DNA from 3 places in the Sporacetigenium mesophilum DSM 16796 genome. Region 1 is predicted to be linked to each of the others. Evidence: a T-box and tRNA genes for the amino acid it is inferred to sense, from the RefSeq annotation. Region 1 holds a T-box; the other regions hold tRNA genes.
The links. A T-box is a leader RNA that pairs with one kind of tRNA and senses whether it is charged. The one in region 1 lies ahead of leuS (leucine--tRNA ligase), so its partner is inferred to be a tRNA-Leu.

Region 1 (3,290 bases):
AAGAATCTTGAATATAATAAATGAAGTATAGCATGTTCTACCCCACCTATATATTGATCAACATCCATCCATTTTTGAACTAAATCCTTAGAAAAAGGTTCTTCAGTATTGTGTGGATCTATAAATCTTAAGAAATACCATGAAGAATCTATAAATGTATCCATAGTATCTGTTTCTCTTGTTGCTTCTTTTCCACATTTTGGACAAGTAGCATTCATAAATGCCTTAGATGTTGTAAGTGGTGATTTTCCAGTACCTGTAAATTCAACATCTGTTGGTAAGAGTACCGGTAAATCGCTTCTATCTACTGGTACTGTTCCACAATCATCACAATATACAACAGGTATTGGACAACCCCAATATCTTTGTCTTGATATTAACCAGTCTCTCAATCTATAGTTAACAGTTTTTTGTCCTCTTTCATCACATGCTATTTTTTCAACTATTTTATCAAATGCCTCAGCATTATCCATTTCATTAAATTCTTCTGAATTTATCATTTTATTATTTTCATCTATAACATCTATTATTTCTAAGTTGTACTTAACTGCAAATTCATTATCTCTTTCATCATGTGCTGGAACTGCCATAACAGCACCTGTACCATAATCAGATAATACATAGTTAGCTATCCAAACAGGAACTTTCTTTCCGTTAACTGGATTTATAGCATATTTTCCTATGAATATTCCTTCTTTTTCTGTATCAGTAGAAGTTCTCTCTATTTCAGTCATTTTGTTTGTCTTTTGTACAAACTCTTCTACTTCTTTTTCGTACTGTGTTCCAGATACAAATTCTTTAACGTATTCATGATCTGGAGCTAGTACCATATAAGTTACACCGTATACAGTGTCAGGTCTAGTTGTAAATACCTTTATTTTTTTATCGTATCCTTCTACATCGAAGTCGATTTCAGCACCAGTACTTTTTCCTATCCAGTTCTTTTGCATAGTTTTAACTTTTTCTGGCCATCCATCTAGCTTATCTAAATCATTTAAAAGTCTTTCTGCATAATCAGTTATTTTGTAATACCATTGAGATAAATCCTTTTTATTAACTACAGAGTCACATCTTTCACATGATCCTCCTACAACTTGCTCATTAGCTAAAACAGTTTGACAAGATGGACACCAGTTAACATATGATTTCTTTTTATAAGCTAATCCATTTTCATAAAATCTTAAGAATATTTCTTGAGTCCATTTATAATAATCTGGAAGTGAAGTTGCTACCTCTCTATCCCAATCATAACTAAGACCTAATAATTTCAATTGATCTTTCATGTCTTCTATGTTTTCATTTGTCCATTTATTTGGATGTATTCCATGTTTTATAGCTGCATTTTCTGCTGGAAGACCAAATGAATCCCATCCCATTGGATGAAGCACATTATATCCTTCCATTTTTTTAAATCTAGCTACAACATCTCCTATAGAGTAGTTTCTAACGTGTCCCATATGTATTTTTCCTGATGGATAAGGAAACATCTCCAAAGTATAGTACTTAGGCTTATCGCTTTCTACTGTTCTGTATTGGTCTTTCTCAACCCATTTTTGTTGCCACTTTTCTTCTATGTTTTTAAAATTATAAACTGACATTTAATACCCTCCCTTTATAAATTTATACAACAAAAAACCCTCAATCCCTATGGTTAGGGACGAGGGTCTATCTCGCGGTACCACCCTAATTGGCTATAATTATAGCCCTCTTAGTTAGTATTTAAGCCTACTAAGGCCAAATAGATGTTTCTAGCAAGTTCAAAGTTATATTTTGCTAGTTTCCACCACCACTAGCTCTCTGTAAAAATATATTTCTTTTACTACTCTAGACTATTTGATAATTTTGGAATTTTCTTAATATAATTTCATATATTACCATTTTTACTTTAAATTGTCAATATCTATATGTGGTGCATCTTTCCATAATCTTTCTAAGTTATAAAAAGCTCTGTCTTCACTATAGAATACATGAACCATAATATCACCATAATCTAGTAATATCCATTTTTGTTCCATCATACCTTCTTTTCCTCTAGGCTCTATTCCTAGCTTTGTTAATTCATCTTCTACATTGTCTGATATAGCTTTTACTTGTCTTTGAGATGATGCACTTGCTATAACGAAATAATCACATAAAGTTGATATTTCACCTATATTTAACATAGTTATATCTTCACCTTTTTTATCATCTATCGCATCATATGCTATTTTTAACATTTGTTCTACAGTTATATTTTCATTGTTTATCATACACTTTCCTCCTATTGTTTAATAAAGACACTGTTTGATATTATATCACAAAATAGCCTAATATAGTATTATATTAAGTTTTATTTGTTTTGTAGTATATAGTTTCTTGCTTTTATAGTTCTAGGATGTATTAGCTTATCTATATCTATAACATATTTAATGGTATTGTTAAAAGATATAAGTAAAGCTTCATCTAATTTTTTATTATAAGCTTTTTCTCTAAGTTCATCTAAACCTGGAAATTTTCTTCCTTCTTCTATTAAATCAGCAATATATATTATTTTTTCAAATAAAGACATATTTTCTCTTCCTGTTGTATGATACCTTATTCCATTTAAAATTTCTTCATCATTTATATTAAATTCATACTTTGCTATATAAGAACCTATAATGCTATGAGATAGGGCTATATCTTCTCTTTCCATATCATCTAGTTTTATATTGTATTTATTTACATAATGACTTACTTGATCTTTATTAAAATACTTAGCACAATCATGAAGGAGTGCTGCTATTTCAGATTTATCTTTATCTATTTCATATATTTTTGATAATTTTATTGCTTCTTTAACTACATTTAAAGAGTGTATTAATCTTTTTTCTGGTAGCATTGTCTTTAATATTTCTTTCATTTCATTTATTTCCATTGTACTTCTCCTATTTATATAAACCTTTTTCCTGTATATATTTTTCCACACTTTCTGGTATTAAATACCTAATTGAATGATTTTCTTTTATTTGTTCTCTTATATAAGTAGATGATATATCAAGGGATGGAACATATACAGTAAGTATTTCAGCATTATATTTATTTATTAATTTTTCTATTTTATCTTGAGCCTTCAGTAAGCTTATTCCTGGTCTAGTAGCTGCGATAAATTTAGCTAATTTAAAGTTTTCTTCTACATATCTCCAAGACTCTATGTCACATATAGCATCTGCTCCAGTTATAAAATAAAATTCTGTATCTGGATATATAATTTTTAATTCTCTCAATGTATCTACTGTGTAGGTTTTTTCATCTTTATCTATTTCTATTGA
Region 2 (3,290 bases), on a different contig from region 1:
TGGTTACTGAATAAACAATAAATTATTAAATAAACTCCTATACATTATGTATAGGAGTTTATTTATGGCCAATTTTTCATACACAATAAAAACTATTTCGCGTATTATTAATATAGAGGAATAATAAAATTATATTAAGTTTTAATGGAGGAAAAGATAATGGAAAATCGTTTATATCGTTCAAGATACGATAAAAAGATATCAGGGGTATGTGGTGGAATAGCTGAATATTTTGAAGTAGATTCAACTATGGTTAGATTACTTTGCGTAGTTAGTATATTTGCTTTAGGTACAGGAATATTATTATATATTCTTGCTTCAATAATAATTCCAGAGAGGACAGATTTTGAAAGTACAGTAAATATAAATGAAGAAAAAAATACTAAATTCCTAGGATATTCATTTATTTTAATTGGAGTAATATTATTTATTAAAAGATTTCCAGTTTTTCACTGGATAAACTTTAGATTTTTATTTCCTATATTATTAATAGGATTAGGGGTAGTAGTACTAGGCAAGCATTTTAAAAAATAACTATAATATCAAAGTGCTGTAATACTTATTGTAAGGGGTGAAAATATGAATAATGGAAAGTTGATTAATGGTATTATTTTAATTACCATAGGGATTTTTCTTTTTTTAGTAAATCTAGGTTATATTAGTTTTAGTATATTATTTGGGATTTTTGATTTGTGGCCATTAATATTTATTGTAGTAGGAGTTAATATTTTATTTAAGAAAAAATCTATCACTTTTATAACTTGGACACTATTTTTTGTAATCCTAATTTTGTATGGAGTCTTTTATCAAGGTGGTATTGTTAAAAACGAGTTAATTAGAAATAATATTAATGTTAAAAAACCTATAGAAACTACTTATGGAGAATTTGATTTAGATATAGGAGCTGCTAAAGTTAATATAGATTCGGAAGAAGAAGGCCTTATAAGAGCAAACTTAGAAGGAAGAGAACTATTATATAATGAGGCATATAAAAATAGTAAAGAAACTGCAAATTTGAGATTTGAAGGTAAAGAATATAGTATAACAAATTTGGATAAATCTAAAAGTAGTAATTACAACTTCAATTTGAATAAAGACGTAATATGGGATTTGGACCTTGACTTAGGTGCTATTTCTGGAAAACTTAATTTTGAAGAAATACCCATTAAATCAATTGACTTAGATTTCGGAGCAGGAGATTTAGATATGATTTTAGGGAATAAATATAATAATTCAAATATTAAGATTGATTCTGGTGCTTCAAACTTGACTATAGTAATTCCAAAAGAGGCAGGAATAAAAATAAAGTTAGATGCTGCTTTAACTAAAACTAATATAGATGATTTAAACTTAAATAAGTCAGGAGATTATTATTTATCTTCTAATTATGAAGAAGCTAATAAAAAGTTAGAATTTGATATTGATATGGGTGCTGGTAAAATAGATTTTAAAATGAAATAACATATATAATACTTTTTATTAATATTGTATTATTTGAACATAAAAAAACTAGGTCATATGACCTAGTTTTTCTTTATTGGTGCCGGTTGTGGGACTTGAACCCACACGTCATTGCTGACAACGGATTTTGAGTCCGCCCCGTCTGCCGATTCCAGCAAACCGGCTTATCGATTAACTAAATATATTATAGCACTACAGGAAACTTTATGCAATATAATAGTAATTATTATGATAATATAATATATAGTACTTTGGTTTATAATAAGTACATAATAATTTTAGGAGTGATAATTTTGAACAAAAGATTAATTATAATAGATGGAAACTCAATAATAAACAGAGCATTTTATGCCCTTCCAGAACTTATGAACAAAGATGGATTACATACAAATGCAATATATGGATTTACAACAATGCTATTTAAAATAATAGAGACATATAAGCCAACACATATAAGTGTTGCATTTGACAAAAAAGCCCCTACATTTAGACACTTAGAATATAAAGATTACAAAGCAGGGCGAAAAAAAATGCCAGACGAGCTAAGAGTACAAATGGAGCCTTTAAAGAAGTTATTAGATTCTTTCAAAATACATAGACTTGAATTAGAAGGGTTCGAAGCTGACGATATAATAGGAACAGTATCATTGGTAGCAGAACAAAATGACTACAAAGTATACATAGTTACAGGGGACAAAGATGCTATACAACTTGCATCAAACAACACTACAACACTTATAACTAAAAAAGGTATAGCTGAGGTGGAAGAATACGATTTTGATAAAGTCATGGAAAAATATCAAATGACTCCTAATCAATTTATAGACCTAAAAGGACTGATGGGAGATAAATCGGATAATATCCCAGGGGTACCAGGTGTAGGGGAAGTAACAGGTATAAAACTTATAAAAGAGTTTGGAAGTATAGAAAACTTAATTGAAAACACAGATAAGTTAAAGGGCAGTGTTAAAACTAAAATAGAAGAAAATAAAGAATCAGCTATAATGAGTAAAAGACTAGCTACTATAATTAGAGATATGCCAATACAAATAGATTTAGATGAGTTAAAACTAGAACAATACGATACTGATGAGGTTATAAAGTTGTTTAGTGAGTTTGGATTTAACAGCTTAATATCAAAGATTTCTAATAATGCATCAGGTGATGAAAACGCACCAGCTGTCCAAGAAGAATTAAATATAAGTATAAATAAATTAGAAAATATAAATGATTTTATAAATGAAATAAATGAAAAAAAATATGTTTTATTAAAAACTGTAACTAAATCAGATAATTTACTTAATAAAAATATATTACATATGTTTTTAAGTTTAGACGACAAAAACATATACTATATTGATGAAGAAAATATAGAAGATTTCAAAGAAATTTTATCTAGTAAAGAAATAAAAAAATATGGATACAACTTAAAAGAAGATTATATAGCACTAAGATCTTATGGTATAAAGCTTGAAAACATGGATTTTGATATAACTATATCTGAGTATTTAATAGATTCAGCTAGTTCTACTTATTCATATGACAATATAGCTGCTAAATATTTGAACAAAAAGCTAACATCAAAGGAAGAATTACTAGGAAAAGGTGTAAAGGCAAAAAAATATGTAGACTTAGACTTTGAAACACTTAAAATTCACATAGGTGATATATTATATGTTGTATATAACACAATGCCTATGATGGAAGAAAAAATAAAAGAAATGGATATGGATAGTCTTTTTTATGATGTAGAAATGCCTTTAGTTGAAGTACTAGGATTTATGGAATATGAAGGAATTAAAGTTGATAAAGAAAAATTAGAAGAGTTA
Region 3 (3,290 bases), on a different contig from region 1:
TTTATATTTATTGAATAAGTATCTGTTTTTAAATATTTTACATTTTGTTCTCTTGCTAATTCTTCTGCAAATTTCATTAAATTTTTGGCAACTCCTTTATTCCTATGAGCATTATTAACTGCCATCCTATGAACTACCATAGATTTTTCATCTAAAGACCAATTTAATTCTTTATATTCATCTGGCTCTATGTAGTTAACACATATAAAGCCTGCAACCTCTTTATCTATATCTTCAACATATAATTCTTCTTTTTCTATATCATATGCGAAATTACTAGCTTGAGGATAGCTTTCATCCCACTGCGTATTATTATAAGAGCGCATTTCTTCTACTGTTTCTTTTATTATTTTCATAATACTATCTAAATCATTTACTGTTGCTTTTCTTATCATAATGATCACTCCTTATACTGTTTTGTTTTATACCATTCCTGTTCAATATTTTCTCTCATTTTTTTTACTAGTTCATACACAATTCTTTTTTCTTCTTCTGTAAATCCACAAAAGCAAGTTTCTATATTTCTATTTTCTTCTTCAACTACAAGATTGTAAATTTCAAGTGCTTTTTCTGTTGGATTTAATCTATATATTCTCTTATCTATTTCATCTTGTTCCTTGTTTATATATCCTTCTTTTATAAGCTTTTGTATAGCTTTTGTAGTTGTCGTTTTATCAACTTTTAAAATATTTGATAAACTAATTAGATTAATCCCCGGATTTTCACACACTCTGGTTAAAAATATAAACTGACCTTTTTGCAAATTTAATTCTTTGAACTTTAAATCACTTATTGAGTGTACTGTTCTAGATAACTGGCCTACTTCTCTCAAAATATTGCTTTTAAAATTATTAATGGCTATCACCCCTTATTTAGTTGAACATTCAACTATATTTATATTATCAAAATTTTGTTGAAAATTCAACTATATTTTTTCAAAAAAATAGCAACGCTTCTAAGCGTTACTATAAACTAGCTTCTTCAAAAACTTTATGTACAACATCTTTAGTGGTGCCACCTTCAAAAATTTTACGATTTTCTATATAGTAAGTTGGAACATAGTAGTAATCGTATTTACTCGCAATTTCAGGATTTTTTTCTTCATCAATTATTTCTACCTTAATGTCTTTATATTTGGGATTTTCTTGTTTCACTTCATCAATCCATTTAATTGCTTTTTTACAATGAGGGCACCAATCTGTTATAAGCACAGTAATATCTTTCATAAAATTACACCTTCCTATTAACTATTTTTCAAAAGTAATTAATCAAGCATTAGAATAAATTGAATTTAAATTACATAAATATCATTACTATTATCCTCTACAGTTTTTACATTATTATTTTTATGAAATCCTATTTTAATTAACTCATACATAGCCTCTGAAAAATCATCTATATTATTAGTTTCTTTATAATCTTCTACTTTCTCTATAATATCCCAAGGCATTATGAAGCTTTTATGTTTATTTATACTATTTTCTTCCATGCAATCACCTTTTTAATATGTAAATTTTTATATAAATATGATTTTACAGTGTTGTAGTTTCATATTTACCATTTTCATATGCTTCTCTATATTTATCAAAGGTACTTTTTCTACCTGATTTTCTTTTAATCTCCTGATTTTCTGTATTATCACTTAAAGGTATAAATCCAAACTCTCTAACTAAAGCTTCTTCTCTTATAAGCCAAGTCTTTCCAAACTTTTTTACATCTACACTATCAATAAATCTTTTACCTACATTTTGTCTAAAGGTAGATTGATCCATTTTATACATACTTGCTACATCTGCAAAGGTATATAATCCTTCAAAAGAACTCATAAAATCACTCCTTAAATTATATTTATATCGTGATTATTAACTTATATCGTGATTTTATACATTTATATAATATATAAATTTTTTTATATAGCTTTCTGGATGTCTTAAAAACATTATTTAATTTATTAGATTTCTTAGATTAGAAGGAGATTAGATAAACAGGTATTTTGATTTACTATAAAAAAATAGCAACGCCTATAAGCGTTGCTATTACTGGTGCGGAAAGGGGGACTTGAACCCCCACGAGAATACTCCCGCCACCCCCTCAAGATGGTGCGTCTGCCGATTCCGCCATTCCCGCATGTTTGATTTCATAACAATATTTTAAAGAATTTTCACAAAATAGTCAAGAAAAAGAGCTTATAAAAATTATAAGCTCTTTGATTTATATTTTATATTATCTATATATTATTGATATAATCCCATAGATAAATATTTTTCTCCTCCGTCTGGAGCTAATGTTACTACAGCTTTCCCTTTTCCTAATTCTTTAGCAACTTCAATTGCTGCAAATATAGCAGCCCCTGATGATATACCTACAAGCATACCTTCTTCACTTGCTACACGTCTAGCTGCATCAAAAGCATCTTCATCTTCAACAGTTATAATTTGATCAACTAAATCTGCTTTGTATATACCTGGTACAAATCCAGCACCTATACCTTGTATTTTGTGTGGTGATGGGTTACCACCTGATAATACTGGAGATTTCGCTGGTTCTACAGCTACAACTTTTATATCAGATTTTAATTCTTTTAATTTATTTCCAACTCCTACTACAGTTCCACCAGTTCCAACTCCTGCTACAAATGCATCTACATTTGGAACATCTTCTAATATTTCTTCTGCAGTAGTTGCATAGTGCTTTTCTGGATTTGCTATGTTTTCAAATTGTTGTGGTACGAAATACTCTTTTCCAGCTGATGCCATTTCTAAAGCTTTTGCTATAGCACCTTTCATTCCTAGTGCGCCTTCAGTTAATACTAATTCAGCTCCATAAGCTGATATCATATTTCTTCTTTCCACACTCATAGTTTCTGGCATTACTATTATAACTTTGTATCCTCTTAATTTTCCTATCATAGCTAAAGCTATACCAGTATTCCCACTAGTTGGCTCAACTATTACACTACCTTCTTTTAATAATCCCATTTCTTCAGCTTTTTCTATCATTCCAAGTGCTGCTCTATCTTTTACACTTCCGCCAGCATTGAATTTTTCTAATTTTACATATATATCAGCCATATTTTCATCAGCTATATTGCTTAATTTTAACATTGGTGTTTTACCTATCATTTCTAATACACTATTAAATATCATATTCTATTCCTCCTGTTTTTATCTATTTAATCCCTATCGATTTACTATGTTTTAATTATACATCTTAATACATTGTCCTGTCAATATAAAGAATAATAAATATATTATTTATTTTATACTATATCTAACAATAAAAATAGGGAT

Region 2: it has a tRNA-Leu gene. The T-box ahead of leuS (leucine--tRNA ligase) is inferred to sense a tRNA for this amino acid. The anticodon was not compared.
Region 3: it has a tRNA-Leu gene. The T-box ahead of leuS (leucine--tRNA ligase) is inferred to sense a tRNA for this amino acid. The anticodon was not compared.

The regions. Positions count from the first base shown of each region.
Region 1 is NZ_JCANUR010000004.1:41,739-45,028, reverse strand. Features, by position in the region: gene leuS (leucine--tRNA ligase) at 1-1,598, opposite strand, end outside; T-box leader at 1,651-1,836, opposite strand; gene rsfS (ribosome silencing factor) at 1,881-2,231, opposite strand; gene yqeK (bis(5'-nucleosyl)-tetraphosphatase (symmetrical) YqeK) at 2,330-2,896, opposite strand; gene nadD (nicotinate-nucleotide adenylyltransferase) at 2,907-3,290, opposite strand, start outside.
Region 2 is NZ_JCANUR010000018.1:9,372-12,661, reverse strand. Features, by position in the region: gene nhaC (Na+/H+ antiporter NhaC) at 1-14, shown strand, start outside; gene BS62_RS12670 (PspC domain-containing protein) at 160-534, shown strand; gene BS62_RS12665 (toast rack family protein) at 580-1,461, shown strand; tRNA gene BS62_RS12660 (tRNA-Leu) at 1,539-1,625, opposite strand; gene polA (DNA polymerase I) at 1,755-3,290, shown strand, end outside.
Region 3 is NZ_JCANUR010000018.1:1,397-4,686, forward strand. Features, by position in the region: gene BS62_RS12600 (GNAT family N-acetyltransferase) at 1-395, opposite strand, end outside; gene BS62_RS12605 (MarR family winged helix-turn-helix transcriptional regulator) at 401-832, opposite strand; gene BS62_RS12610 (thioredoxin family protein) at 966-1,226, opposite strand; gene BS62_RS12615 (hypothetical protein) at 1,292-1,489, opposite strand; gene BS62_RS12620 (helix-turn-helix domain-containing protein) at 1,533-1,826, opposite strand; tRNA gene BS62_RS12625 (tRNA-Leu) at 2,041-2,127, opposite strand; gene cysK (cysteine synthase A) at 2,235-3,146, opposite strand.